2 regions of the Salibaculum sp. genome follow, and region 2 is predicted to be linked to the other one. Evidence: riboswitches for the same ligand, from Rfam matches in the RefSeq annotation. Region 2 holds a riboswitch; the other holds the start of a gene.
What was found. A riboswitch is a leader RNA that binds a small molecule or an ion and turns the genes downstream of it on or off. The one in region 2 is predicted to bind cobalamin.
Positions count from the first base shown of each region.

Region 1: linked by a shared signal. The riboswitch ahead of VJ897_RS08785 (hypothetical protein) and the one ahead of VJ897_RS06740 (TonB-dependent receptor plug domain-containing protein) in region 2 are both predicted to bind cobalamin.

Region 1 is NZ_DATFIP010000054.1:41,716-56,413, reverse strand. Features, by position in the region: gene lptF (LPS export ABC transporter permease LptF) at 1-241, opposite strand, end outside; gene VJ897_RS08810 (leucyl aminopeptidase) at 405-1,871, shown strand; gene VJ897_RS08805 (DNA polymerase III subunit chi) at 1,876-2,340, shown strand; gene VJ897_RS08800 (hypothetical protein) at 2,560-3,138, opposite strand; gene VJ897_RS08795 (retropepsin-like aspartic protease family protein) at 3,451-4,029, opposite strand; gene VJ897_RS08790 (MarC family protein) at 4,046-4,672, opposite strand; cobalamin riboswitch at 4,752-4,962, shown strand; gene VJ897_RS08785 (hypothetical protein) at 5,055-5,357, shown strand; gene VJ897_RS08780 (ABC-F family ATP-binding cassette domain-containing protein) at 5,412-7,250, opposite strand; gene ndk (nucleoside-diphosphate kinase) at 7,360-7,782, shown strand; gene VJ897_RS08770 (cation:proton antiporter) at 7,821-8,990, opposite strand; gene VJ897_RS08765 (transglycosylase SLT domain-containing protein) at 9,022-9,540, opposite strand; gene VJ897_RS08760 (TauD/TfdA dioxygenase family protein) at 10,021-11,025, opposite strand; gene VJ897_RS08755 (hypothetical protein) at 11,108-11,719, opposite strand; gene VJ897_RS08750 (vWA domain-containing protein) at 11,716-13,050, opposite strand; gene VJ897_RS08745 (AAA family ATPase) at 13,420-14,698, opposite strand, start outside.
Region 2 is NZ_DATFIP010000040.1:12,273-26,970, forward strand. Features, by position in the region: gene VJ897_RS06690 (SIMPL domain-containing protein) at 1-600, shown strand, start outside; gene VJ897_RS06695 (O-acetylhomoserine aminocarboxypropyltransferase/cysteine synthase family protein) at 644-1,936, opposite strand; gene VJ897_RS06700 (GT-B fold glycosyltransferase domain-containing protein) at 2,428-3,432, opposite strand; gene VJ897_RS06705 (TonB family protein) at 3,503-4,462, opposite strand; gene VJ897_RS06710 (ExbD/TolR family protein) at 4,459-4,842, opposite strand; gene VJ897_RS06715 (ExbD/TolR family protein) at 4,846-5,229, opposite strand; gene VJ897_RS06720 (MotA/TolQ/ExbB proton channel family protein) at 5,229-5,870, opposite strand; gene VJ897_RS06725 (ABC transporter ATP-binding protein) at 5,892-6,656, opposite strand; gene VJ897_RS06730 (FecCD family ABC transporter permease) at 6,653-7,636, opposite strand; gene VJ897_RS06735 (ABC transporter substrate-binding protein) at 7,633-8,511, opposite strand; gene VJ897_RS06740 (TonB-dependent receptor plug domain-containing protein) at 8,498-10,327, opposite strand; cobalamin riboswitch at 10,466-10,679, opposite strand; gene VJ897_RS06745 (glycerate kinase type-2 family protein) at 10,714-11,973, opposite strand; tRNA gene VJ897_RS06750 (tRNA-Tyr) at 12,071-12,154, opposite strand; gene rlmB (23S rRNA (guanosine(2251)-2'-O)-methyltransferase RlmB) at 12,261-13,031, shown strand; gene VJ897_RS06760 (hypothetical protein) at 13,041-13,388, shown strand; gene VJ897_RS06765 (CoA-binding protein) at 13,588-14,055, shown strand; gene VJ897_RS06770 (Dabb family protein) at 14,120-14,407, opposite strand; gene VJ897_RS06775 (phosphoribosyl-ATP diphosphatase) at 14,404-14,698, opposite strand, start outside.

The DNA of each region.
Region 1 (14,698 bases), on a different contig from region 2:
CCATGCGGTTGGTCACGTAGACGGCAGAGGCGAAGGCGGCCAGCGGCAGCACGATCTGGATCAGCGCGGGCAGCGAGAGCGCCGTCAGTTCCAGGAAGACCCAGGCCGACTGCCCGTCGGTAATGATCTGGTCAAAGAGCTGAACCGCCTGGTTGATCCAGTACATCAGCACCAGCACGAGGGAGAAAAAGCCGAAGACGGTAAGGAATTGCGACAGCATGTAGCGGTCGAATCGCGGCACCTGTCTTCCCCCGTGTCGTGCTGGCCCCGCGGGCCCTTGGCAGTGGATGGAAGGTATCCCAGTTTGCGGGGCAACCCAAGTGCTCTCTGGCCATCGGGCGAGGGGCAGGCTACCTCTTGCCCGACAGCCAGACGGCAGAACACATGACAGCAAGGAGCGCCCCATGTCCCGACCCGCCGAAATCCGCTTTCACGAGACCGACCTGGAGGGACTTGCCGAGCGCGCGGGCCGTATCGCGGTGGTGGTCACGCCCGATGGCAAGCTCGACCAGGGCGCGCGCCGGGTGAACAGCCTGACCAAGAAGGCAGTGGCGCGGCTCGTCGGCAGCGACCGTTTCGAGAAGGCCGCCGCCGGCGATGTGATGACGCTGGACTGGCCTGCCGGGCTGGCCGCCGAGGCGGTGCTGGTGGTCAAGTTGCCGCGCCGTCCCGGCATCGAAGAGGCGCGCCGCGCGGGCGCGGAGCTGGCCAAGGTCCGCGGCAAGGGTGACCTGCTTGTCCTGCTGGGCAGCACCGGGCGGGGGGCCGACCTGTCGCTTGGCCTGGCGCTGCGCGGTTACGGATTCGAGGCCCACAAGACCGACCCCGCCACGGCGCCGGGCCCGGTGGACATCATGGCTTCCAGGCCCGAGGACCTCGCGCAGGAGGCCGCGCCCATGGCCGCCGTGGCCGAGGGAGTCTTCTTTACCCGTGATCTTGTCAATGAACCGGCCAATGTGCTGACCACCGACGATTTCGCCGCGCGGCTGGCGGCGATGCACGACCTCGGGCTCGAGGTCGAGATCCTCGAAGAGTCCGATCTGGAAAACCTCGGAATGGGTGCGCTGCTCTCCGTGGGGCAGGGCAGCGCCAGTCCCTCCAAGGTGGTCGTCATGCAGTGGCGGGGCGGCGGCGACCAGGCGCCGCTCGCGCTGGTGGGGAAGGGCGTGGTCTTCGACACTGGCGGGATCAGCCTGAAACCGGCCGCGGGCATGGAGGACATGACCATGGACATGGGCGGCGCGGGCGTCGTTTCCGGTGTCATGCGCGCGCTGGCCCTGCGCGGGGCCAAGGCCAATGTCGTGGGCCTTGTCGGGCTGGTCGAGAACATGCCCTCGGGCACGGCCACGCGCCCCGGCGACGTGGTCAAGACGATGAAGGGCGACACCGTCGAGATCATCAATACCGACGCCGAGGGGCGCATGGTGCTTGCCGATGTGCTCTGGTACGCGCAAGAGCGGTTCAAGCCCGCGGGCCTGATCGACCTGGCCACCCTGACAGGCGCCATGGTGATCGCCTTGGGGCACGAGAACGCGGGCGTCTTCAGCAATGACGACGCGCTCGCGGGGGCCTTTCTCAAGGCAGCGGGGGCCGAGGGCGAGGGCGCCTGGCGCCTGCCCATGGGCGCGGCCTATGACGAACAGCTCAAGAGCCGGATTGCCGACATGAAGCACGTGGGCGGCCGCCCCGCGGGGTCGATCACCGCTGCGCAATTCCTGGGCCGTTTCGTGCAGGAGGGGGTGCCCTGGTGCCACCTCGATATCGCGGGCGTGACCGTACAGACCAAGGATACGGCGCTGGCGCCACAAGGGGCCACGGGCTGGGGCGTGCTGGCGCTCAACCGCCTTGTCGCGGACCGCTACGAGGGGTAGCGGAATGGGCGCGGCCTACTTCTACCACCTGACCACGCAACCGCTCGAACGGGTCCTGCCGATGCTTCTGGACAAGGCGCGCGGGGCGGGCTGGCGCATCGAGGTGCGGGGCAAGGATGCCGCGCGCATGGCGGAGCTGGACGCCGCGCTCTGGCTTGGCCCCGAGGAGGGGTTCCTGCCGCACGGGCTGTCCGGCGGGCCGCACGACGCGGACCAGCCGATCCTGCTGACGACGGGGCCGGACGCGGGCAACGCCCCCACCTGCATCATGTCCGTGGACGGCGCCGATGTGACCCCCGGGGAAGTTCTGGCCATGGAGCGGGCCTGCGTGATCTTCGACGGCCATGACGGCACGGCGGTGCAGGTGGCCCGCGGCCAGTGGAAGGCCCTGACGCAGGCGGGCTGCGCGGCGCAATACTGGTCGCAGGAAAGCGGGCGATGGGAAAAGAAGGCCGAGGCGGGCGGCTGATCCCGCGCGGCCCGGCGCACGGACGAAAGGGCCGCGCGGGGAGGGAACTCTGAATGGGTTGCGGGTTTCCTGACAGCGGTCATTCGCGTTGAGTGCGGCGAAAAAACCGGTTCGCGCCCTTGCCGAGCGATGCTGCGGCGTCTCAGGACAACCGAAATCCTGTACCAAGCGAGCATCCTGGCCGCATTTTATTCCCACGTTCGATCGTCGCGGAAAATTTCATTTGCTCCATGAATGGACGTGAACATCGCGCCCGGAGTGGCCCTTCATGATCTTGACGGCCAGTTCCTCGCGTTCCTTGTTATCAACACGGACCCAAAGAAGAATGCCGCCGTGTTCGATCTGATTTGCGTAATAGTCCTTGTGATGCTTGCCCACCCGGCGCGCCAGCAATGTGCCGATCACGGCAGAGGGGCTGCCGCCGATGGCAATGGCAGCAATGGAGGCCGCAAGCGTGCTTGCCGGCGTGAGCATTGCAGCCATGGCGATATATGACCCGACAAAGAAGAACCCTCCAGCGATCGCGCCTTCCAGTTCACCGATGGCTTCTTCGGATACAAAATGCGCGCGCGGCGCATGCGGATCGTCTTCCAGATCGGAGGCGCGCCAATACGCCTTGCCAAGCTTTTCCTTCAAGACACTCTCATTGGCCAAAAGGCTGATGTTGGAATGGTGAATTCCGACCATTCGCAGATCATAGAACGCTTGTTGCAGGTCCTCGAACGTGTCGAACACGCCGACGGCCTCGGGGGTGTCGATCACCATGGTCTTGTGCTGTTCATTTTCCGGTTCAACCATGCGTGCCTCCCGAGTCCGATCTGGCCATGTCACGACATTGGTAGACATCCACCACATGCAATGCATTGACACGGGTCAAGGACGGCACGGCGATCCGATGATAGCTGCGACCCGTCAGCTTGGCCCGCTGGCGTTCGCCCTGGAGAACCGGCCGGGAGTTTTCCGAGATGGGCGGTCTGCCCTGACCAGCCCCGCCGCCCCGCGCCATGGCCGCTTCGGGCTGAGAGCGGTCCTTGCCGTCTGCGTGCGCGGCATGTGCCCAAGGCCGCGCATGGAGTGGTGACCGCGCATGGAAGACCGCGCCTCGCCGCCCTATCGCGTCAGGATCAGCCGGTTGTCCGCTATCTCGATCCGCTCGAACCGGTTCAGGTAGGTCATGCCCAGCAGCGAACGGTCCATCTGCCCGCCGTTGACCGAGGCGCGCAGGTTGCGGTCCTCGACCGGTCCGAGGGCGACGCGGTCCAGCACCACGGGCGCGATGCGCACCTCGCCGTTGGCCGTCCGGGCGGTGCCGATGAAGTTCAGATCCGCCGGGTCCAGCCCCACGCGGGCGGCGTCCTGGCGTGTCAGCACCACCTGCGTGGCCCCGGTATCCACCAGGAAGGGAACGGTGACGCCGTTGACCTGCAAATCCAGGTGAAAATGCCCGTCGCGGCCGCGCGGGACCTCGACCACATTTTCGGAAATGGTCGCCTGGGTCAGGGTCAGATCGCCCTTCATGTCCTGCCACAGCCCCGCGGCGGCGATGGCGCCCACGAAGATCAGGACCCAGATCATCGCCTGCTGGGCCATCTGGGAGCCACGCAACCGGCTGTGCGCCAGGTAGGACCCAAGGATGGCCACCCCCAGTATCGAGAGAAACACGAATGATGCGATCTGGTCTCCGGTCATTGGCAACAGATAGGGTTTATCCGCCCAGACCGAAAGACCTCAGACCGTCGAGGACGAATTGCACCGAAAGCGCGGCCAGCAGCATCCCCAGCAGTCGCGTGACGACGTTGATGCCGACCTTGCCCAGCAGCCGCTCCAGCAGGCCCGCGCCCAGGAACATGATCAGCACCAATGCCAGCACCGCCAGCAGCACGCCCATGATGGCAGCAAAGCCGACCAGCCCCTCGCCCCGGCCCACCAGCAGGATGATGGTGGCAATGGCCCCCGGTCCCGCGATCAGCGGGATGGCAAGGGGGAAGACCGACGGGTCGTCGTCGTCTTCCTCGTCCTCGTCGGCCTGATCGCGGCGGCGCTTCTGGCGGCGTTCGAACAGCATGTCCAGAGCGGTCAGGAACAGCAGGATTCCGCCCGCGACGCGAAAGGCGGGCATCGAGATGCCGATGAACCCGAGCACGGCTTCGCCGAAGAGCGCGAAGACCAGCAGGATCGCGAAACTGATGACACAGGCCCGCACCGCGAGCGCCCGGCGCCTTGTTGCGGTCATGCCCCGGGTCAGGGCGACGAAGATCGGGGTCAGCCCGATCGGGTCGATCACCACGAAAAGCGCGGCGAAGGCGGTGACGAGGAAGGCCAGGTCGATCATGCCCGCGACCCTAGGCGGGCGCGACCCGCGTGACCAGCCCCCGCGACCCGCCCAAGCATTGACAGCGGCATGCACGCTGGCCTACCCGTCGGAAGACGGTTCCCGGCGGTCACACACCGTTGGGTGAAAAGGGAACGTGGTGCGCCCGATCCGGGCAATTCCGCGGCTGCCCCCGCAACTGTAAGCGGCGAGCGGCGCCGAAACTGACCACTGGGGACGATGCCCCCGGGAAGGTCCGGTGACCGCCCCGACCCGCGAGCCAGGAGACCTGCCGTCGTGACTGTCAACCCGGGCGGGGTGCCCTGGCAAGGCGTCTGCGATGACAGAAGGTCCCGTCTGACCAGTGCCGCGCCAGCCTCCGCCGCAAAGCGCGGAGGGCGCGATGATCCTGAACGATATCCTGAATGCCATGCGGGTGCCGGGCTGCTCGGACGCACGGGCCCGGCAACTTGCCCACATGGGCTACGTCGAATGGCTGGGCGCGCTGCCCGGCACGGCGAACTACCCCGAAGCCGTCGTCCGTGCGCTGGGGGCCGCGGCCCCCCTTCGGGACGACGAACCGTCGGTGGCCGAGTTCTGCCGGCTGCTGGAGAACAGCCTCAACCGTCCGCTGGAGCCGCTGACGCTGATCCCCCCACGGCCGGGCCGACGTGGCGGCACGCGCGGGCGGCGGGCGATGCTTTAGCGGGCATTCCCAAGCGGCGTTCCCCGCCGTCGGCAGCACCCCGGTCAGAGGCGGTCAACCGGCCTCGGCGGAGTCCAGTTTCTGTTGCGCGGCCAACCAGAGGGTCTCGGCACGCTCCAGCCCCTCCATCACCTCGGCATACTTGCGGTTCCATGTTTCCAGCTCACCCGCCTTGCCGTCCTCGTAGAGCGCGGGATCGGCCAGCTTTCCGGCCAGTTTCCCGCGCATCTCCTCGATCTTGGCGACGCGGGCCTCGCATTTTCGCACCTCGGCGCGCAGTTCCATGATGCGGTCGCGCGAGGGACGGGGGGCCTTGGGTTTTGCAGGCTTCGCCGGCTTGTCGCCCGAGATCAACAGCTTGCGATAGGCCTCGAGGTCCTCGTCGAAGCCCGTCACGCGGCCGTTCTTGACCAGCCAGAGCCTGTCGGCCACCAGGCTGAGCAGGTGCATGTCGTGGCTGACCAGCACCACCGCGCCGGAGTAGGCCGTCAGCGCCTCGACCAGGGCCTCGCGGCTTTCGATGTCAAGGTGGTTGGTCGGCTCGTCCAGGATCAACAGATGCGGCGCGTCGATCGTGGCAAGCAGAAGCGACAGCCGCGCCTTTTGCCCCCCCGACAGCTTGGCCGCGGGAAGCTCGGCCTGGTCTGCGGTCAGTCCGAAGCCCGCCAGCCGCGCCCGCAGGCGGCCCGGGGCCTCGTCGGGACGTTCGCGGCGCACGTGATCCAGCGGCGTGTCCTCGGGGCGCAGTTCCTCCAGCTGGTGCTGGGCGAAGTAGCCCACGCGCAGTTTATTGTGGGCGGTGAACGTCCCCTTCTGAGGGTGAAGTTTTCCGGCCAAGAGCTTGGAAAGCGTCGATTTACCCTCGCCGTTTCGGCCCAGAAGCGCGATCCGGTCGTCCTGGTCTATGCGCAGCGACAGCCGGTCCAGAACCGTGGTTTCGCCATAGCCCACGGCGACCCCGTCGGTCGCGATGATCGGCGGTGAGAGCTCCTCTGGTTCGGGAAAGCTGAAGGCGCGCAGGGCAGCCTCTTGCGGGGTCGAGATCAGGCTGATCCGCTCGATCATCTTAAGCCGCGATTGGGCCTGTTTCGCCTTGGAGGCCTTGGCCCGGAACCGGTCGACGAAGCTCTGCAGGTGGGCGACCCGGTCCTGCGCCTTGCGGTTCTGTGCTTCGGCGACGGCCAGCCGCGCGGCGCGCTGTTCGGCGAAACGGTCGTAGGGCGTGGCGTAATAGGTGAGCTTGCGGTCTTCGAGGTGCAGGATGCCGCCCACGGCCCGGTTCAGCAGACCACGGTCATGGCTGACCACAAGCACCGTGTGGGGGTAACGCGACAGGTAGCTTTCCAGCCAGAGCGCACCTTCGAGGTCGAGGTAGTTGGTCGGCTCGTCCAGCAAAAGCAGGTCAGGGGCAGAGAACAGGACAGCGGCAAGCGCCACGCGCATCCGCCAGCCGCCCGAAAAGGCCGAACAGGGCATGCGCTGCTCGGTATCGGTAAAGCCCAGCCCCTTCAGGATCGCGCTGGCCCGCGCCTCGGCCGACCAGGCGTCGATATCCGTCAGCCTGGTCTGGATTTCGGCGATGCGGGCGGGGTCCTCGGTGTCCTCGGCCATCAGGGCCAGGCGCTCGGTATCGGCCGCCAGCACCGTGTCCAGAAGCGAGGTGTCCGAGCCCGGCACCTCCTGGCTGACACCGCCGATGCGGGCGCCCCTGGGCAGGTCGATCGTGCCGCCCTCAAGCGTCAGTTCACCCCGGATCAGGCGGAACAGCGTGGTCTTGCCGGTGCCGTTGCGCCCCACCACGCCCACCTTGTGGCCGGTGGGAATGACGGCGCTGGCGTTCTCGATCAGGGGGCGGCCCTCGACCGAGTAGGAAATGTCTGAAATTCGCAGCATGCCGCAGGAGGTGCCAGAGGGCGGCAGCCGCGTCAATCGCACCTTTTCAAGCCGACCCCCCCATGCTATCGGCGCGGCGATATTCAACCCGACCATCGAGGAATGACCCATGGCCACCGAACGCACCCTGTCGATCATCAAGCCCGACGCCACCGCCCGCAACCTGACCGGCAAGATCAATGCCAAGTTCGAGGACGCCGGCCTGCGCATCGTCGCCCAGAAGCGCATCCAGCTGACCAAGGCCCAGGCCGAGCAGTTCTACGCTGTCCACGCCGAGCGCCCCTTTTTCGACGAACTGACCGGCTTCATGGCGTCGGCCCCGGTCGTCGTGCAGGTCCTTGAAGGCGAGGGCGCCATTGCAAGGAACCGCGAAGTCATGGGCGCGACCAACCCGGCGGATGCAGCGGCCGGCACGATCCGCGCCGAGTTCGCCCAGTCGGTCGGCGAGAATTCGGTTCACGGGTCCGACGCGCCGGACACCGCCGCCGAAGAGATCGCATTCTTCTTTTCGGGCCTCGAACTGGTGGGCTGAGTCGGACCGGAATTCCATGACTTCGATGCCGCCCGGACCTAGCCGTCCGGGCGGTTTTCCTTTGCCAGCGCCCATTGGGTCAGGGGCGGGCCGATCACCTCGAATATCACGGTCGAGGCGACGGTGACGGCAAGAACGGTCGCGCCCGCCTGCGGGAACCGTTCGGCCGCCACCAGCGCCATGCCGACCGCAACGCCGGCCTGCGGTAGCAGGGCGGCGGCGGTGCGGGCCCCGTGGGCCGGCGTCATCCCGGCCATCGGCCCGCCGATCGTCCCGCCCAGGAGACGCCCCATCAGGCGCAGCCCCATGTAGGCTGCCCCGGCCCAGCCCGCCGCCACCAGCGCGCCGATGTCCAGCGAGGCCCCGGCCATGACGAAGAACAGCAGCAGGAAGGGCCACTCGATACGCTCGATCTCGTGGAAAGGGCGGTCGTGGTGGCGGGCCAGGTTCGTGACCAGCGCACCGGCGGTCATCCCCGCGATCAGGAATGACACGTCAAGCCAGAGTGCCAGCCCCGCGATGACCAGGACAAGTCCCAGTGCCTCGATCAGGGTGGGCTCGCCCGGTTTGACCCGCCCGGTCAGGGCGGCGGCGGGCAGTCCGAGCGCAAGGCCAAGCATGACGGCCCCGCCGATCTCGTAGCCCGCATCGGCGAGCACAGCGGCGTCGCCGTTTCCGCCGACCGTCGCAGCCAGGGTGAGCAGGAGCGAGAAGGCCAGCAGGCCCCAGGCGTCGTCGATGGCCACGATGCCGATCAGGAGTTTGCCGAAGGGAGTAGTCTGGGCGTCGGCCTCGCGGATCACGTCCAGCGTTGCTGCCGGGGCGGTCGCGGTGGCGATTCCCGCCAGCAAAAGTGCGGCCACCAGCGATGTGCCCAGCGCCCAGAGGCCCAGCCCGACCACCAACGCCGTGCCCGCTACCAGGGCCAGCGACATGACCAGGATGGCGCGGCCCTGGGCGGCCAGGGTGCCCCGATCAAGGCTGCCACCCATCAGGAAGGCGACCATGGTCAGCGCCGTCGGTGCCAGCACTTCGTGGGCGGAATGGATGTCGATGGGCAGCCAGTCCAGCCCCGGCGGGCCCACGATGACCCCCATCAGGATCAGCAGCGTCACGCGGGGGACATGGACAACATGCCCGACAGCGTCCAACGCCAGCCCGGCAAGGAACAGCAGGCCGATGGCAAGGATCACGATTTCCGGTGTCATGGCGCCACGTTAGGCCGCGGCGGCCCGCGCTTCAAGCGCGGCAGTGGCGCGCGAACTCTCGGTCGCGCAATCCGGTTTCGACCAGCAGGCAGCGGTCGCGGGCTTCGTAGTAGTAGCCGCGCGCGTACCACATCACCGCGGCGTCGATGTCGCCATCGGCCACCAGCCAGGCCCCCCGCAGGTAGCGGCCCGCGTAGGTCAGGTTCGTTTCGGCGTCGAGGAGCGTCCCGGGCGGACCGGAATGGCCCATCTGCGCGGCGGTTTCGGGCAGGATCTGCATCAACCCCCAGTAAGGCCCGTTCCGCGCGCCGGGGCGATAGTCGCTTTCGCGCTGAATGACACGGTGCAACAGCGGCTCGGGGATGTCATGGATGTCGGCGTATTCCTCGACCAGCGCCCGCATTTCGGGCGTCTCTCCGGGATAAAGCGCCCGCTGTTCCGCCTTGCGGACCTCCGGCGTCGGGCTGCCGCCACAGGCGGGCAGGATGGCAAGAAGAAGCAGGGCCGGGATCAGTCGCATGGCCGACAGGAATAGCCCCGGAAAGATCATCTGCATAGTCCCGCATTCGGGGATCGGCGAGAGCACGCCGGGGTGATCGGAGCGATCTGGATGAAAACCGCGGACCGGGGCCGGGTGGCGCGGTGGGAGAGGGCCGCGCGCCGGGCCGCCGATCCGCGGGTCTGCTGCGCGCCCTGAAAGGAGGACAGGGCACGCAATTGGGTCGGACGGCCCTCAGATGCTGGCGAAGTCCCGGAACAGCACCGGTTTCGGCGGTCCGGGGCGTCGCCGCGTGCCCGCGTTCGTGGGCTGGCGGGTCGCGGGCGGTGGTGTGGGCCCGTTTGCGCTGTTCGTCGCGCTATCATGTGCCATGACGGTCACCTGCTCTGTTTGTCCTGGTCTGCCTCGCCGACGTTGTCGGATGGCCTCTTGACGGGCCATCCTCCGACGTCAGCAGGCAAGGGCGACCAGAGCGGGGCGGAAATGTGGCAATTCCGGGGCGATTGTGCGGACCCGCCGGGCGATGGCCGGTCAGTTGCGCATGGGGATGCCTTCTTCCCAGCGGAACCCCACGCCGCCGCCCTGCCAGACCCCGTCGCCGAAGGGGCTGGGGCCGTCGATGTCCAACGCCGCGGGCAGGCCGTTGTCGGGCACAAGGTCTCGTGTGCCACGCACGGTGCTGCGGTGCATGATCCGCAGGCCCTGGTCCTCGGCGGGCATGTGCGCCTCGGGGGCTGCGCGATGGGCCACGGCCAGGTTGTCGATGAAGACGCAATCGTTCTCGCGGTATTCATAGGCCGTGGCATAGCCGCCCTGAAGGCCTGCGTTCAGGATGTCGTTGTAGGTATGGCACAGCGTCTTGAGAGCATCGGCATCGAGCAGGCGCGCCCCGCCGGCACCGGGCAGGACTTCGACCACCGCGCCGGTCATGCCCAGGTGCAACCAGATGCAGGCCTGTCCCGAGACCGGGTGACGATGGACAAGCGGATGGACCACGCCCGAGGCTGAATTTACCGAGGCCAGCCGCGACCAGTGGTCCTGCGTCTCTTGCGGCAGGGCGTCATGGGCCAGCCCCTGGTGGGCGAACCATGTGCCGCCGCCTTTCTCGGCCGGCCGCACGATGTGATAGCCCGAATGCGAAAAGGTCGCGGGCAGGAAGCTGCCGTCGTTGTGCCATTGCGGCCCGACCCCTGGAATACCGTGGCGGCGATCATTGGACAGGCGGAAGATATGCGGATTGCCACCCGGCGTGGCGGGGTGAACGCCATGGGTGCTGTGCAGCTCGCGCCCGCCGAACCAACACGAGGCGCGCAGAAAAGCCTCGGGATCGACGGGCTGGTCGTTCTTGAAGACGAGAAAACCGCGCACGGCCATTTCCTGTTCGAGGGCATCCAGCACGTCGCGGGACGGGGTCTGCTCGGCGGACAGGTCGATACCGTGAACCTCGGCGCCGATGGGGTCGAGGGGGCGGATCTCTGCCCCGGCGGTCGCGATCAGGGCTTGGCGCTCGGGGTCGATCGTGTGCGGCAGGATCATGGGCGCACCTCCTTTCAATATTCTTCCTACCTAGGTTGCGGCCCACGGGCGTGAAAGGGGGGCTCCGGGCCGCTTCGCCTGGTCAGTGGTCCCGATCTGCGGGTAACGGGGCGGCGCGACGCGGCAGCGGTGTATCCAGCCCGACGTCGCCGTAGGCCCGGACGCGGTCCTCGCCGCAGCGGAAACCATGGGCACGGGCATCGGCCACGGCCCGGGCAAGCGCATTGGCCCCCGCGGTTGGGCTGGCGTCAACGATGCCCACCATGCAGCTTTCGTCCCCCGCGCCTCGCGCGACGCTGCTGATGACCAGGATCTCACGCGGGTCGGGGTCCGGGCCGACGAACCAGCGATGGATGGTGGCCACGATCCGTGCCGCCCCTCCCGTGCCATGCTGCCGCCATTCCACGGTCTCGTGCACGCTGTTGAAACTGGTGAAACTTTCCCACGGGCCGAAGCGGCGGGTGCTGCCGTAATCCATCGAGACGCGCGCGTCACCCTCGGCCAGCATGAGGGAAAGCCCCGCCGGCCCGGGACAGACCAGCCGCCCGCCCATGCCGGCCTCGTCCGCCGGGCGGTCGGTGTCCGGGGCCGTGCAATCGGTCTGCCAGTCATGCGTGGTATAGAGGCTGCGGACCTCCTGCGCCCCGGCCTGAACCGGCAGGACCAGCGCAAGAAAGGCCAGCGCCCGTATCATTGCGCGGGCCTCCGCACCACCACGCGGTCGAACAGGGCCAATGTCTGCTCGGGGCCCAGAGTGCCGGCGAAGATGGCAGGCGGCCCCTGCGTGCGCAGCAGGGTGACAGGTTGGGTCTCCAGCATCCCGGGGCCGTCCGGCCGCATGGACCAGCCGTTCATGTCCAGCCGCGCGCGGTAATCCCGACCCGTCTTGACCAGGCTGAGCGTCGCGCCCTTGTCCTCGAAGTCGGACAGGATGCGGCCAAGGTCGTAATCGCGCGGACAGCAGGAATCGCTGGCGATCTCCAGCGCGTCGCTGGTTTCTTCGCCACCGGTGACGGCCAGCAGCTTGAGCCACATGTCGTCGTTCGAGTTGCCCTGGCGGTAGACTTCGGCAACCACGTAATTGTCCGGGTCGGCATAGCGCCCGACCTGCAGGATGGCGCGGCGTCCGCCGAGGGACTTCACCTGCCCCATGCGGGCCGTGAACGCGGCGGCGATCTCCCAGTCGCCTTCGGGCAATTCGGCGGCCGTCCAGGAAAAGACATTGGGCTGGTCGGGCTTGCCGAGGTAGCCGTCAGCGACGGTCATGGTCATGAGCGCGCCGTCCTCGAGGACAAAGCCGTTCGGATCGGGCTGCTGAACGGCCCAGTCCGCACCCAGTTCGGCCCGGTCGAAGTCATCCTCGAAGATCGGTCCGGCTGGCGCGGGGGCCGGCTGGCTGACTTCCTGAAGGGCGTCCGTCAGGCTTTCGGCATTTGCGGCGGCCATGTAACGGCCGCCGGTGCGCTCGGCCAGGCAGGCCAATTGTCCATCCGGGTCGGCCACGTCGAAGCCCACCACGTGGGCGGTCAGTGGTGTGCCCGCTTGCGCCAACTCCGCGCCCAGCGCGCAGAGATCAGCGCCGCAGTTTTCCAGCCCGTCGGTGACCACAACGACCGAGGACGCCGCGCCCCCCGCGCCAAGGCTGTCACGCGCGGCGCGCACCGCGGCACCGATGGGGGTCTTGCCGCGGGGGCTGATGCCTTCCATCAAGGCGCCCAGCCCGGCCCGGTCCAGCGGGGCCGGGTCGGCCAGCACCTCGATGTCCTGGCAGTCGCCCTCGCGCCGGTGGCCATAGGCCATCAGTCCCAGGGCGGTGTCCTCGGGCCAGTCGGCCAGCATCCGGTCGATCGAGTCGCGGGCGATCTCGATCTTGGCGCGCCCGTCGATCTGGCCCCACATGCTGCCCGACCCGTCGAGGATCAACATTGTGCGCGACGCCGCAGTGTCCTGCGACAGGGCAGGGGCTGCGGCCAAGGTGACGACAAGGATGGCGGCCAGGCGGGCGAGATCTGTGATCGGTTTCACGGCGGGACTCCCGGGGTTGATGCCGGGGGCGCGACGTCCACCTGCCAGTGGCCACCACGGCACCGCAATGGTGGCAGCGGCGGCGCGACCGCGCGATGGGGGCACGCCCCCGGAGGATCGAATCACGATCAGCTTGTCGCAACACCCCTGCATGGATCAACCCGGCGTGCCCGGTCATTCACGGACCGATGCGGTTGCAACCCGATAGAGGGCGCGCGCGGGGACGTTACATGGCGTGCGACCGTGCCCTCTGCACTCCCAACTCCGCAATCGCCCGGAAAACTGCCGGGTGTCGCCGGGCGATGGCAGCAGGACCGGCGGACACAGGTCGCAAGGGCGGCCAAAACACCGCGAACCGCGCCGCGCCGGTCAGGTCGCAGGGTCCGCCGATGCCAGACGCAGTCCCTTGCCGCCCAGATCGCGGAAGGCACGCTGGCGGCAGGTCAGGACGATGATCTGCAGATCGCCCGCCTGCCGATGAAGGGCGTCGAACATGCGCTCGATCCGGTCGTCATCAGTGAAGACCAGCGCGTCGTCGAGGATCACTGGCGCAACCCGTCCGGCGGTGGCCAGCATCCGGGCGAAGGCCAGCCGCACCAGCAGCGCCACCTGCTCCTGCGTGCCGCCCGACAGGATGTCGATCGGTTCTTCCTGGCCATCGCGGATCAGCGCGTCGGGCAGCAGCGATTCCTCGCCCCAGGTCAGTTCGGCCTCGGGCCAGAGCAGGTGCAGAAGCGGCTTCAATTCCCGCGCGATCGGAGTGAAGTAGCGCTCGCGCGCCTCGGTGCGGGCGGCCTCAAGCGCCTTTTCCAGCCGCTGTAGTACCGCCACCTCGTGCTCGATCCGGGCGAGGGTGGCCTTGGCCGCGCTGAGCGCCTCTTCGGTTTCGGCCAGCCGTTCCTCGACCGCGTCGCCGGAGGACCGGGTGATACGTTCGTCGAGCCGGGCGAGGAGCGGTTTCAGGCGGGCGATCTCGTCGCGCGCGCCTTGATCGACCGAGGCGGCCCGGTTCAGCGCGGCCTCGGTGCCGGCGAGGTCGGGGGCATGGCTTGCCTTTTCGGCATGGATTTTCTCGGCGGCGGCGAGGGCTTCGCCCGCCTGCGCGGCCTCGGAGGCCAGCGCCTCTTCGGTGCTCCCGCGGTACTTCGCCAACGCACCTTCGGCCCGGGTCAGGCGGTCCCTGAGAGAGGCGAGCGCGGTTTCGGCGCGGGTGGCGGCCTCGCGGGCGTCGGACAGGCGGTCAGACGTTGTATCGAGGGCAACGCGAGCCTGCGTGTGGGCCGCGCTTGCCGCCTCCAGTGCGGCTTCGGCCTCCTCCGGGTCGGTGGCGTCGGTGTCGGACTCCACCTGCGGGATTTCTGCCAGCGCCTCGCGCAGTGGGTCGATGCCGTCGGGGGCAAGACTGTTCAGGACTGCCTTCGCCTCGCCATGCGCGCGTTCCGCTTCAACCCGGGCGGCGGCGCTGGCGCGGGCCGCGTCGAGATCGTCGGCGCCGATGGCGTCGAGCGCCTTGCGCAGGGCGTTGGCCGCGGCCTCGACCGTGCTGTCGTCATGGCCCGCGTCGCCGGGGCGAACCTCGAGCTCGCCGATGCCGGCGATGCTGAGCCGCGTGGCGCGGGGCAGGGGGACGGGTTGGCCGTCGGGCAGC
Region 2 (14,698 bases):
CCCGACATGGCCACGGTCCGTCTGGCCGTGCGCGCAGAGGCCAAGACCACCGGCGCGGCGCTGGACGAGGCGAGCCTGGCGATCCGGGGCATCCTCGACATACTGACCGCCGAGGGTGTGCCGCGCGCCGACATCCAGACCGGTGCGCTGCGCCTGAGCCCGATCCGTGGCCAGGAACTGCTCTCGGGCGCGCCAAATATCACAGGCTACGCCGCGGTGAATTCCGTCGCCGTGACCGTGGATGACCTGGACAGTCTGGGCGGGCTGATCACCGCGGCGGTGAACGAGGGCGCCAATACCCTTTCCGGTGTCAGCTTCGGCTTGCAGGACCCGCAGGCGCACGAGGACGTAGCCCGCCAAAGGGCGGTGGACGACGCTCGCCGCCGCGCCGCGCTCTATGCCGAGGCGGGTGACGTGCCGCTGGGCGACATGCTGCGGCTGAACGAACAGGGAACCGGCGGCTACAGCCCGCTGCGGGGCGGCGCCATGATGATGGAGGCCAGTCCCGCCGGCGCCCGGGCCGATGTGCCGCTGGCCCCGGGCGAGATCACCCTGTCGGCCAGCGTCGTGGTGACCTACGCCATCCCGGCGGCCTGGTAGTACATGGCGTGGCGGGGCGCCTTCGGCCCCGCCGTCCCTCGGCTCAGGCCGTGGCCTTGTCGAGCGCCTGGTCCAGGTCGGCGATCAGGTCGTCGGCGTCCTCGATCCCGATCGAGAAGCGCACCACGTTCGGGCCGGCCCCCGCGGCCTCTTGCTGCTCGGGGGTAAGTTGCCGGTGCGTGGTCGAAGCCGAGTGGATAATCAACGACCGCGTGTCGCCAAGGTTTGCCACGTGGCTGAAGATCTCGACGGATTCCACCAGCTTGACGCAGGCATCATAGCCGCCCTTGACCGCCACGGTGAAAAGCGCCCCCGCGCCCTTGGGGCACACCTTGGCGACACGGTGGTGATAAGGCGAGCTTGGCAGGCCGGCGAAAGTCACCGCCTCGATCCGGTCGTCCTGTTCCAGCCAGGCCGCGATCTTCTCGGCGTTGGCGACATGACGCTCCATGCGCAGCGAGAGCGTCTCGATCCCCATAAGCGTGTAATGGGCGGCCTGCGGGTTCAAGGTCATGCCAAGGTCGCGAAGGCCCACGGCAATGCCGTGGAAAGTGAAGGCCAGCGGACCGAAGGTCTCGGCGAACTTGAGCCCGTGGTAGGCCGGTTCCGGGTCGCTGAGCGAGGGAAACTTGTCGGAGGCGGTCCAGTCGAAACGCCCCGAGTCGATGATCGCCCCGCCGGTGACCGTGCCATTGCCGGTCAGGAACTTCGTGGTGGAGTGGACGACCAGCGTGGCGCCGTGCTCGATCGGGCGGCACAGGTAGGGCGTGGCGCTGGTGTTGTCGATGATGAGCGGAATACCGGCATCATCGGCAATGTCGGCGATGGCGCGGACGTCCATGATGTAGCCGCCGGGGTTGGCGATGGCCTCGCCAAAGATGGCACGGGTGTCCTCGTCGATGGCCGCCCTGACGGCTTCCTCGTCGTCGAAGTCGACGAACTTGGCCGACCAGCCGAAGCGCTTGATGGTCTGGCTGAACTGCGTGACCGTTCCGCCGTAAAGACGGGTCGAGGCGACCACGTTCTTGCCCGGCCCCATGAGCGGGAAAAGCGCGAGGATCTGTGCCGCGTGGCCCGAGGAACAGCAAACCGCCCCGGCGCCGCCTTCAAGCGCGGCCATGCGTTCCTGCAGGGCGGCGACGGTGGGGTTGGTCAGCCGCGAGTAGATGTAGCCGACCTCCTGAAGGTTGAACAGCGCCGCGGCGTGATCGGCATCGCGGAACACGTAGGCGGTGGTCTGGTAGATCGGCACCTGCCGCGCGCCCGTGGCCGGATCGGGACGCGCCCCGGCATGAACCTGCAGCGTGTCGAAACCATAGGTGGGTTGGTCGGTCATTCCTCGGATCCTCCATTGAGAGATTTGGCCGAACCCTAGGCCGGTTTTCCGGCAGGCTCAACGTGCCGCCGGACAAAGAGGACACATGTTCCGCCAGAGGTCGGGATGCAGGCCATCCGTTCCGGGTCGGGCGGTTGCCGAGAGAAGTGCGTCCGCGCGCTTTCATTCTGCCGGGTGGACACGTGATACGCTGGACCGAACGAGGCGCCTGCGGGGCGCGCACCGGGGGCTCTGCCCCCGTCGGCCATGGGCCGACTCCCCCGCGGTATTCTTGACCCAAGCAAGCACCGTGCCCTCGCCCAGAGGGTCGCCAGGCGCCTTGGACGAGGGGCTTCTTCGGGTGCGGCCATTGGCTCCGCAGCCTGTGCCGCCGTGTGGTTATGGCGCGTTAAGGTTAACGCCGTCCTAATGCTTCTTTGGGGCGAAAATACCGCGGGGGGAGGCGCGCGGAACGCGCGGCGGGGGGCTGGCCCCCCTTGCGCGGGTCGGGGTCAGCGCATCCAGAAGCCTTCCTTCTTGATGCGGTTGCGCAGTTTGCGTTCCGGTTTCGGCAGATTGTCCTGGTCGAAGAGCGCGCGTACCTTCTGGCCCCGGCCCTGGTAGATCATCCGCTTGAACGGGTCGTGTTGCTTGAGCAGTTTCTTTACCTTGTTGGGGGCGCTGACCTGTTCCAGCACCTGCACCACGTGGTCGCTTTCCCGGGCATAAAGCAGCGGCAGCAGGCGGTAGTGGCAGGTCAGATCTCCGTCCAGACCATCGAGGTCCGGGCCGGGCCGGCCGCCGCCGAAACTGTGGATCACCAGGGGCAGCGCCACCTGGTCCAGCCAGGGGTCGAGCGATTGCAGCACCAGTTCGTCGGGCGGGGCATCGCGGATATCGACGGCCCAGTCGCGCCAGCGGGTGCCGAAGGCCGGGGCGTCCGGGCCGATCACCCATCCGGCGTTGAAGTAGAGGTAGCGTTGCCAGTATTCGTCGGGCTGGTCGGTATCCAGGGTGTCCGCGAAGCCCTCCAACCCGAACTTGTCGTAAAGGGATTTCCAGGTGGCCGTGTACCCGGGCCAGTAGAGCTCTTGCTCGGGCCAGGTGCCCGTGCGGCGCATGGAGGCGGCGGGGCGGTCGAAGTCCGGCGCCAGCCGCGACAGGTCGCCGGTGATCAGCGTGTCACTGTCAAGAAACAGAAAGGGCCGCCCCCCGGGCATGGCGCAAAGGGCCTCGATCTTGTTGCCGTGGGGGTAGGCGTGGCCGAAGGCGGTGTTCTCGAAGGGCAGGAGCGTGGCGCCATTCTCCGTGAGCGCGGTGCGTACATCGCCGGTCATGGTCGGATCGTTGGGCCAGAGCGGGCCGGGTTGGGGCTCGGCCACGTAGACCTTGCCCGGGAAATCCGGCGCCATCGCCCTGAGGGACGCGACCAGCAGCAGCGCCTCGTATTGCAGGCGGCCGCGCTGTGCAACAAGCACGATATCGAAGTCTGTCGCCCTGTCCGCCCCGTTGGTCATGACTGTCTTGTCCGCTGCCCGTTCGCCGGCACTATAGGGTCCGCCGGGGGGCCGCGAAAGGCCTCCCGGATCAGGGCTGATACGACAGGGGCACGGTGAAGCTGTGCGGCCCGGTGCCCAGTGCATCGGGAGCGCTCGGGTAGCGTGCCGCGCGGACGGCATCAAGGGCGGCGTTGTCCAGATTCGCGTCACCGGAACTGCTGGCCACGCCCAGAGCCGTCAACCGCCCGGCGCCTGTCAGGGTCAGGCGGACGCGGACGGTTCCGCTGGCCCGCGTGCCGCGCGGATAGGATTTGCGGCGCTCGATGGCCCTGTGCACACCGCTGCCCCATTGCGCCATCAGGCGGCGGCTCGTGGCGCGGTCCGGCCCCTGGCTGACCTGCGTGGCGGCCGGGCCAGCGGTTTCGCCGCTGCCGATTTCGGCGGCGGCCTGGGCCGGCTGCGCAGGTCTGGATTGGGCCGGCGCGGGGGGGCGCGCGGCGGGGCGGGGCGTGCGGTCGGGCGCCAGGGCGCTGTCGCTCGGCGGCGGAGGTGTCGTGTCGAGACGCGGCGGGGCGGGCGAATCCGGCCGAACCGGCTGCGCGAGGGCGGCTGGGCGGGCCGTTTCGGCAGGGGGCCCGGCTTGCGCCGTGGCCGTGGGCGCTGCGTCGATGTCGGGCACCGGCAGGGCCGGCGCGGCGGTATTGGTTCGCGCCGGGGCCGGCACATGCTGCGGTACGCGCGGCGGCGGCGCGGCGGCTGTCGTGACCGGGCGGTCGGGGCGGGCTGCCGGCCGGGCCTGTGCTTCTGGTGCGGGGCGTGTCGGGGTCTCGCCCGTGGTCGGGGCCCTCATGGCCGGGGCATTTTCGGCGGGCGCGGGCCGGGTCTCCCAGTGTTCGACCAGTGCGGTCGGGGCGCTGGCTGCAAGGGTGACGCGGTCCTGGCCCGCCGTGCCCCCGCCCGCGCGGCCCGACGGGTCGAGCGCGGGCACGATGGCCAAGTGTGCCGCCGTGGCCACGCCCAGGAAAAGGAGAAAGTCGGCCCGTATCATTCGCGCACCACCAGTTCCACGGCCCGTTCGGGGTTAAGGCGGGACAGGATCGCCGCCAGCCGGGTCGCTGGCAGGGCGGCATCGGCCGCAACGGTCAGCGGCACCTCGGCGGGCAGCGCCGCAAGCGCGGGCCAGACCGCGGCGCCGCGCAAACCGTCGAAGGCCGGCTCTCCGGCTGCCGTGATCCACAACATGGCATCGCCTTCGGCCAGGGCCTGCGGATTCGCTTCCGGCGGCGATACCTCGACTGGCGGGGCGGGTGCGATGCGCGAGGTCATCATGAAGAAGATCAGCAGCAGGAAGACCACGTTTATCATGGGCACGATGGCGCCATCGCGGCTCAGGTGGCGGGGGCGTCGGATGGGGGCGGTGAACTGCATGGATCACTCCTCGACCAGGGACAGCCGCGTGAAGCCCGCGGCCTCCAGCGCGGTCATGACCTGCACCAGGCGTTGCAGGTCGGCCGCGGCAGCAGGGCGCAGGACGATCATGTCCGAGGGTGCCCGCGTCAGCTCGGCCAGCGCGCCGGCCAGCGCGTCCAGCGTGATCGTTTGACCGTTCAGGCGCAGGTCGTCCGGGGCGATCCGCACGAGGCGCGGCGGGCCGGTATAGGCCGATGCCCCGCCACCGCCGGACCGCAGGGACAGGCTGTGGTCGCGGGTAAACTGCGCCGTCAGCATGAAGAAGATCAGCAACAGGAAAACAACGTCGATCATCGGCGTCAGACTGGGGCGGCGCGGCGCCCTGTCGCGGGCGAAGGAAAACATCAGGCCGCACCCTCCGCCCGGTCCGCCTGGGCATGGATCACCAGCCGGGTCGCGTGGTCCTCCATGTCGTGGCGGACGGAGTCCGCCACGCTCTCGAACCAGGATTGGGCAACCGTCGCGGGGATCGCCACGGCCATGCCGGCCGCGGTGGTCAGAAGCGCCTCCCAGATGCCGCCGGCCAGCACGCCGGCGTCGGCCTGCGCGCCGCTTTCCTGCAGGGCCTGGAAGGCCTCGATCATGCCCAGAACGGTGCCCAGCAGGCCCACCAGGGGCGCGATGGTCGCGATCAGCTCGAGCGGGCGCAGGCCGCCGCGCAGCTCGGCCAGGGCCCGCTGGGCGAGGCGGGTGATTTCCTCGCGCGCGGCTTCCGGGGCGAAGGCGCCGCTTTGCAGCACCTGCCAGCTGTCGGTCACGAATTGCAGGCGAACGGTGCGGGGCGGGTCGGGCAGGGCCGCGGCCTGTCCCGCGCAGAGTCGCACGACCAGCGCCTCGGCCCGGCCCCCGGTCCAGGCCCCGGCCAGCGACAGCCGCCAGACTTTCCACAGCACCAGCGCCAGCGTCAGCACCGACAAAGCCGCGATGAGCCACAGGGCCGGTCCCCCGCGGATCAGCATACCTGCCAGTGCGTTCAGATCGCTCATGCCCGGTCCCTCTCCATCGTTTCAGTCCATCCCCACCACGTCGAGCGGCTGGAAGATCGGCCCGGCCTCGGTCTGTGCGAAATGCGCGATAATGTTGAAATGTTCGGTCAGATTGTCTGGCGTGAGAACGTCGCCGGGCGCGCCATCGGCGACAAGCCGGCCCCCGCCCAGCAGCATCAGCCGGGTGCAGTGCCGCGCTGCGAGGCCCAGGTCATGGATCGAGACCACGGCCGACCGCCCGGCCACGGCCAGCCCGGCAAAGAGCCGCATGGTCTGGATCTGGTGGGCGGGGTCCAGCCCGGCGATGGGCTCATCCGCCAGGACCAGCGGCGTGTCCTGCGCCAGCGTCCGGGCGATCAGGACGCGGGCCAATTCGCCCCCGGACAAGTCGGTCGCGGTGCGATGGCGAAAATCTTCCAGCCCCATGTCGGCGATGGCGCCGTCGATCGCCGCGCGATCCGTCCGGCCGATCGGCTGCCCCGCCCCCAGATGCGGCAGGCGGCCCAGCGAAACAAGGCGTTCCACGCTGACCGGCCAGGCGACCTCGCGGGCCTGGGGCATCCATGCGGCCTGTCGCGCGCGCGCCCGTTGGGGCAGGGTGGCCAGGCTGCTGTGACCCGCGGCGGGCAATAGGCCCAGCACGGCGCGCAGCAGTGTCGTCTTGCCCGCGCCATTGGACCCGATCAGGCCGATCAGTTCGCCCTTGCCGATGGAAAAGCTCACGTCGCGCAGGATCATGTGCTTGCCACGCTCCATTGTCAGGCCCGAGACACTGAGCAAGGTCATGCCATCTGCCTCCGGGTCTTGTAGATCAGGTGCAGGAACAGCGGTGCCCCGACCAGCGCGGTGACCACGCCCAGCTTGAGGTCCTTGGTGGGCAGCACCACGCGCACCAGGATATCGGCGGCCAGCAGCATCGCCGCCCCGCCAAGCGCCGAGGCCCAGAGCAGGGCGCCGGGCCGCGCCCCCACAAAGGGGCGCAGCAGGTGCGGCACGACAAGGCCGACAAAACCGATGGTGCCCGCCACGGCCGTCGAGGCGCCGACCACGGCCGCCGTGCCCGCCACAAGGGTCAGTCGCAGCCGGGTCAGGTCGACGCCGAGTGCCTGTGCGGCGTCCTCGCCCAGGGTCAGTGCGTCCAGACCCCGTGTCAGCGTGGCCAACAGCGCCAGCCCCAGAGCGATCAGGGGCAGCGCCAGCCAGACATGATCCATGGACCGATCGGCCAGCGAGCCCATCATCCAGAACACGATTTCCGAGGCGGCGAAGGGATTGGGCGACAGGTTCAGCACCAGCGAGGTCAGCGCGCCTGCCAGAGACGACACCACGATCCCCGCCAGGATCAGCGTGATCGAGGCCCCGCGCGGCCCGGCCAGAGCCAGCACCAGCAACACGCCCAGCACCGCGCCGGCCAATGCCGCCAGCGGCAGGCCAAAGGCAAAGGCCGCGGCCAGCCCGGTCTGGATCGCCAGCACCGCGCCCAGGGCGGCCGAGGCCGACACCCCGATCAGGCCCGGATCGGCCAGCGGGTTGCGCAGGTAGCCCTGCATCGCCGCGCCCGCCATGCCGAGGCTTGCGCCGATGACCAGCGCCAGGATGGCGCGGGGCAAGCGAATTTCGCGCATCACCAGCGTCAGCGGCGTGCCGTCATCGACGAAGAGGGCGGCGAGGCTGTCGCCATAGGGCGCATTGGCCGGGCCGATGACCAGAGCGGCGGCAACAAGTGCCAGCACGAGCGCCGAAAGGGCCAGCATCAGCCGGCTCATCGGCGTGCCCCGGTCGCGGCCAGCCGGGCGTTCGACAACCGCGCGATGGCGTCCAGAACCAGCGGCGTGCCGCAGGACCAGTCCTGGTCGCTGACGATGCCGCGCATGCTGTCGCGTTTCAGATGCGCCACGACGGGGTGGTCGAGGATTTCCTCGGCCCGCGAGTCGGCGGGGTAGGACTGGCCGGTGATGACCGCGTCCGGGTCGGACATTGCCAGCAGTTCCAGTGGCAGGAATCCGCCCCAGGCCAGGCCGAAGTCGTCGGCAACCAGGTCGAACCCGGCGGCGGTCACGATCTGGCCCGGGAGGGTCCGGCCGCCCGAGGACCAGCCGTTGGCGGAATAGAGCGCGGCGCTGGGCCGGTCGCCCTCGGGCGGGGCCTGCGTGGCGAGTTCGGCCAGCCGGGCATCGAAACGGGCCACCATGCGGGCGGCGGCGTCTTCGCGGTGCAGCACCTCGCCCATGCGTCGCAGCCGGTCGCTGATATCGGCAAGGCTGCCCGCCGGCTCGAAGACGGCGACGGGCACGTCGAGGCGGCGCAGCATGTCCAGCGTCGTGCGGTCCGAGAAAGAGCCCGCGATCACCAGGTCCGGGGCCATCAGGTAGATTTCCTCGGCCAGCCCGCGATTGGGCACGTACTGCCGGGCCTGTTCGACCAGCGCCGAGCCGCGGGCCTGCTGCGACAGGTAGGAGACCGAATGCAACTGGCCCTCGTCGGCCAGCATCATCGCCAGCTGGTCGGTGCACAGGTTCATCGAGACGACACGCTCCGGCGGGGTGGCGGGCACACCCGTATCCGCCCCGTCCTGCGCGCCTGCGGGGGCGGCGGCCAGCACCGCCCCCAGCGCAAGGGTTATGACCCTAGAATTGCGCACGCAGCCCCACGTAGACCGCCCGATCGGAGGTGCCGTAGCCCGCCTGGGTCTGGTATTCCGCGTCCAGCAGGTTGTCGACGCGCAGGTAGGCCTCGGCCCCGTCGCCCAGCGCGTAGCCGACCTTGGCATTCACGACCGAGTAGTCATCGAGGCTGGGTCGGTCCATCGCGCCTTGCAGGCTGACGCTGCCCGCGACCCGCTCGGTGATGTCGCCCGACAGCGTGGCCGATATATCATGTGTCGGGAACTCCAGGTTCCAGGCGTTGCCACCGCTGAGCGGGGGGTTGTCGCCCTCGGTGTAGGTATAACTGGCGTCCAGGCGCATGGCATCGCTCAGCGGCAGGCCCAGCTCCAGTTCCACGCCCTGCCGCATGACGGTGCCCGGCACGTTCGCATAGCTGGTGGTGTAGTCGATCAGGTTCTCGGTTTCATTGTAGAACAGAGTGGCGCGCAGGTAACTGTCTTCGCCCAGCCGCCGTTCAATGCCCAGATCCAGTGAACTGCTCTCCTCGGGTTCAAGATCCGGGTTCCCGACGAAGGGCCCGTAAAGCTCGTAGAGCGAGGGAGCGCGGAACGCGGTCGCCGCCGAAGCGCGGACCACATAGTCTGGTGCGGGACGCCAGGAGGCGGCCAGACGCCCCGTGGTGAAGGTGCCGAATTGCGAATGCTCGTCGAGGCGCAGGGTGCCGACCAGGTCGAGGTTGCCCGACGGGGCATAGGCCAATTCGGCGAAGGTGCCGACCAGCTCGGCTTCGCCCGACCCCGGTCCGTAGTCGCCGGACTGGTCGTAGCTCTCGCGGGTGGCATCTGCGCCGAAGCGTAGGTTGATGGCATCGTTCAGGGACATCTTGCCCAGGTAGGACAGGCCGATGCGACGCCCCTCGTAAAGATTGTCGGCGCCAAAGCCGCCGCTGCTGCCTTCGGTGTCGCGGTCGATGGCGTAGTAGGTGACGGCGACTTCGCTGTCGATCGTGCCGGTGGGCAGTTGTGCCATGGCGCGCAGGCCCAGCGCAGTGTTGTCTGTCGTCTCGTCCGGCGAGCCGTCGGCCAGCGGGAAGCCCTCGTCGAATTCCCCGTGGGAATCTTCGTAAAAGCCGTTGACCTCGACCCGTCCGCCCCCGGCCAGGTCGCGGCCCAGGGCAAAGCTCAGACGGTTGGCGCGGTAGCCGTCGGCCTCGTCGTTGCCGTCGTTCTCGTCAGCGGCGGAAAAGCCGTCGGTCCAGATCGAGGACAGCGTCAGCGCGTAGTCCATGTCGCCCTGCTTCATGGTCAACCCGTAACTGGCCGCGAGGGTGTTGTAGCTGCCCAGTTCGATGGACGCGCTGGTGGTCAGGCCTTCCTCGGTGGCGCGGCGGGTGGTGATGTTGACGACCCCGCCGATGGATTCGGACCCGTAAAGCGCGCCCTGGTTGCCGCGCAGGATCTCGATGCGGCTGACGTCGGCGGTGCGCAGGCTTCCGAAGTCATAGGCCACCTGCGGCCCCGAGGTATCGGTGACGTCGATGCCGTCGACCAGCACGCGCACGTAGTTCTGCCCGGCGCCGCGAATGGAGATCGAGGAAGTCGTTCCAACCGGGCCGCGGGCGCGGATATCGACACCCGGCAGGCGGGAGATGTAGTCGATCACGCGGGCCTCGCCGCTTTCTTCGAGGTCCTCGCGGGTCACGACGCTGGCGGTGGCGCCGATGCGTTCCAGCGTGGTCTCGTCAAGGTTGCCGCTAACGATGATCTCGTCCAGCTCGAAGGCCTGTTGCGCGGCGAGTGGCGTGGACAGGGCGAAAAGGGCGGTCGTCGCCCACAGGGTTTGTCTGGTCATGGTCATCCCAATCAGGTTTCGGGCCGGGTTCGGCCCTGCTTCTTGTCTTGTGATCGGGGGAGATCGCACTCCTCCCGCGCACGGCTAAAGATGCCACCACGACGGAAGGTCCGTTATCCACGGCGCGCCCCGCGCCCGGATAGGGTGATCGCTTCGGCAGGTCTCCTGACTTGCGGGTCGTCGCTTTGCCGGGCCTTCCCCCGGGCGCGTGGGCCCGAAGTGGCATATGCCGGCATCGCTCTCCGCTCACAGTTGCGGGGGCAGTCGCGGATTTGGCCATCTGCATGACCGCACCGCAGTTCCCTATTACCCGGACGGCGTGCCGCCCGAGACCGAAGCAATCTCGTGGATATAGCCCGCTCGCGTCTCTGTAAAGGGGGCAGGCTTTACCGGATCAGCAGGGCGCGGAAATCATTGACATTGGTCAGGGTGGGGCCTGTCACCACCTGGTCACCCAGCGCGGCGAAGAACCCGTGCGAGTCGTTGCGCGCCAGCGCAGCCCCCGGGTCGAGCCCTGCCGCGCGTGCCCGGGCCAGCGTGTCGGGAAAGACCTGCGCGCCCGCGACCTCGGCGCCGCCATCGACCCCGTCGGTATCGCAGGCCAGGGCATGGATGCCCGGCGCGCCCCGCAGTGCGAGCGCCAGCGCCAGCGCATATTCGGCGTTCGGTCCGCCCGAACCGTCGCCGTGCCGCGTCACGGTCAGTTCACCCCCCGAAAGGATCAGCAGGGGCCGGTCACCTGTGCGATCACGTCGGGCTTTCAACGCCCGGGCTGCATGGTCCGCCGCAATCCTGCACGCCTCTCCCTCGATCGCGTCGCCCAGTAGACGCACCTCGATGCCCTCGGCGCGGGCCAGGTTCGCCGCCGCGGCCAGCGATTGCGAGGGCGCCGCGATCACCTTGTTTTCGACCCGCGCCAGTCGCCTGTCCCCGGGCGGCACCGGCGCGCCGCCCCGGGCCAGATGCGCGGCCACCGCCGGGGGTGGCGTCACGTTCCAGCGCGCCAGGATCTCGGCCGCCCGGGCTGCGTCGCCCGCATCCCCCACGGTGGGCCCGCTTGCTATGTCGCCCGGCGCGTCGCCGGGCACGTCCGAGATCATAAGAGCCAGCATCCGCGCCGGATGGGCCGCCGCCGCCAGCCGCCCGCCCTTGACCGCCGAGAGCTGCTTGCGCACGCCGTTGACCTCGGAAATCGGGGCGCCGCTGGCCAGCAGATCACGCGAGACCGCCTGCTTGTCGGCGAGCGTCAGCCCCGCGACGGGGGCACAGAGCAGGGCCGAGCCACCGCCGGATATGAGCGCCAGCACAAAATCTCCCGTGCCCAGCCCGCTGACGAGGTCCAGCATGCGCCGGGTCGCCGCCACGCCGGCGAAATCGGGCACTGGATGCGCGGCCTCGACGATCTCGATCCCCGCGCAGGGACGGGCATAGCCGTACCGGGTAATAACCAGCCCCTCGCAAGGGCCCCACGCGGCCTCGACCGCCTCGGCCATCCGCGCGCTCGCCTTGCCCGCGCAGATGACAACGACCCGCCCCTTCGGTTTGGGTGGCAAGTGGCCGGCCAGTATGCGTATCGGGTCGGCCACCTCGACCGCGCGGTCGAACAAGCGGCGCAAAAGGCCCGGCTCTGACTTGCTGTCCTCCATTTCATTGGTATTGCGCAAATCGCCGCGTGCATAAAGCCCAGCGCTTGCATCCGTAGGTGCAAGATCATCGCGGGATCTGGTCAAATGGGGAGGGGAATGGTGGGCGACCCAGGAATCGAACCTGGCATGGGTCTCCCCGGCGGAGTTACAGTCCGCTGCCGCACCTTGCAGCTCGTCGCCCGACGCTGCGGGGGATAGCCGCGAGGCATTGGGGCGTCAACACCATTTTGGCGCAGGCTCTTGCGGATTTGCGCTGCCCATCCCATGACGGGCCAAAGGAGAACGCCATGAAGAAACCCAAGTGGGTTGTCGAGAAAGAGCAGGCCCGCCGCAAGGCGGGTGCCGATACCGTCTGGCTGTTCGGACTGCACGCAGTGCGCGACGCGCTGATGAATCCCGCGCGCGAGAAGCTGCGCCTGGTGGTCACCAAGAACGCGCTCGACCGGCTGGGTGACGCGGTGGCCCAAGGACCTGCTCCCGAGATGAGCGACCCGCGCAGGTTCGCCGCCCCCATCGACCCGCAATCGGTGCACCAGGGCGCGGCGCTGGAGGTCAGGCCCCTGGACTGGGGGGCGCTGGCCGAGGCCTGTTATCCGAAGGGGGCGGCGCGCGTGGTGCTTCTGGACCGCGTGACCGATCCGCACAACGTCGGCGCGATCCTGCGCTCGGCCGAGGTCTTCGGTGCCCGGGCCGTGATCGCCGTGCAGCGCCACTCGGCCCCCGAAACCGGTGCGCTGGCCAAGACAGCCTCGGGGGCGCTGGAGCGACAGCCCTACCTGCGGGTGCGCAACCTTGCCACTGCCATGGAAGAGCTCAAGTCCATGGGCTACCTCGTGCTGGGCCTGGCCGGCGAGGCCGAGGAAACTGTCGAATCGGTCATCTCGGGGCAGGCCGACCGCCCCGTGGCCCTGGTGCTGGGCGCCGAGGGGCCGGGGCTGCGCGAGAAAACCCGCGCGACCTGCGACAAACTGGTGAAAATTCCCGTCGCCGGGGATTTCGGCTCTCTCAATGTCTCCAACGCGGCGGCGGTCGCCCTATATGCATCCCAGGATCGCTGAGGAGAGGTCATGCCCGCCGAGAAGATCGCCACCTGCTGTTATTGCGGGACCCGCGCCGCGCTGGTCCTGACCGGGCGCGAGCGGCATGAACTGGCCTGTTCGCGCTGCGGCGCGCCATTGCATGACCTGAAGCAGATGCCCGGCAAGCGCAGGGATGCCGGGCCTGGCACGGGCCGGCGCGGGGCAGGTGCGCCACGCGCGACGCCCGCCCGCCCTGCCCCGAAACCGGCGCACCCGAAGGCCGGGTGGGAAAACACGGGGCGGCCGCGGCGCAAGACACGCAAGGGCAAGGGCCGCAAGCGGATGAAGAAGATCTTCGAGGAGCTGTTCGACCTTGTCGAGGACATCATCGACTGACCGCGCGCCCCGCGTTCGTTGCCTGTTCACGTTTTCCTGAGCGCCACTTTTCCGCGCCGGGCAGGTTCCTATTTCATGAACAGGGGCAAGAGCGCGGAACGCCTTGCCTCCATCACTGTCCCTCGTTCCGTACCTGACGCGCCCGGGGTTTCGACCTTGGGCGCTTTTTTCCTGGCTCGCGCAAGGGTAGCCTCGCCCCATGAGCTACAGCGACTCGCATCTGCGCGACATCCTTGAGCGCACCCGCACCGTTGCACTGGTCGGCGTCAGCGCCAATCCGGTGCGTCCATCCTATTTCGTGGCCCGCTACCTCGGCCTTAAGGGGTATCGCGTGATACCGGTCAATCCGGGCCTGGCGGGTCAGGAGCTGCTGGGCGAGACGGTCCGTGCCAGCCTGTCCGATGTGCCCGACGACGTGGAGATGGTCGACATCTTCCGCCGTCCGGACGCGGTGCCGCCCATCGTGGACGAGGCACTGGCGCGCTGGCCGGACCTGCAGACGATCTGGATGCAGATCGGGGTCGTGCACGAGGCCGCGGCCGCCCGGGCCGAGGCCCGCGGCGTCGACGTTGTCATGGATCTGTGCCCCAAGATGGAATACCAGCGCTTGTGCGGCGAGCTGTCGCGCGGCGGAATCAATACCGGGCGCATCTCGTCGAAGCTTTAGGCCCGCTGCACCTCTTCGCCGGCGGCCGGGTCACCCGGGGATGTTCGTTGTCCGGGGAAACGGGTCAGGAGGCGATATCGGCGGCCAAGCGCAACTCGCGCAACGGGCGGACCACGTCTATGCAGTTCTGATAGGTCGGATGCGCCTTGTAGCGCGCCAGTGCAGCTTCATCCGCGAACTCGGCATAGACCACAACGTCGACCGCGCCGCCGGTCAAGGCATCGGCATTGAGCGACTGGCGCACCTCGAATGTCTCGTGCTCGGGGATCGTGGCAAGCATGGTCAGCCCCTCCTCGATCTTCTGCACGTCTTCGGGGGCCTTGGCGGAAAAGAACACGATATGACGTATCATCGGCGGGCCTTCTCTTCGATCCCGCCTTGCATCTGGCGGCTGGCGAGTTCCGTTTCAATATCCGAAAGTGTCACACCGCGCGCGGCGCACATGACCAGCAGGTGATAGAGCGCATCGGCAGCCTCGGACGTCAGCCTCGCGGGGTCGTCTTTCACGGCCTCTATGATGGCCTCCACCGATTCCTCGCCGAATTTCTCGGCGGCCTTGTCTGGGTCGGCCAGCAGGCGGGCGGTCCAGCTGGTGTCCGGGTCGGCGCCTGCGCGGGCGGCGATGGTGGCGGCAAGGTCTGTC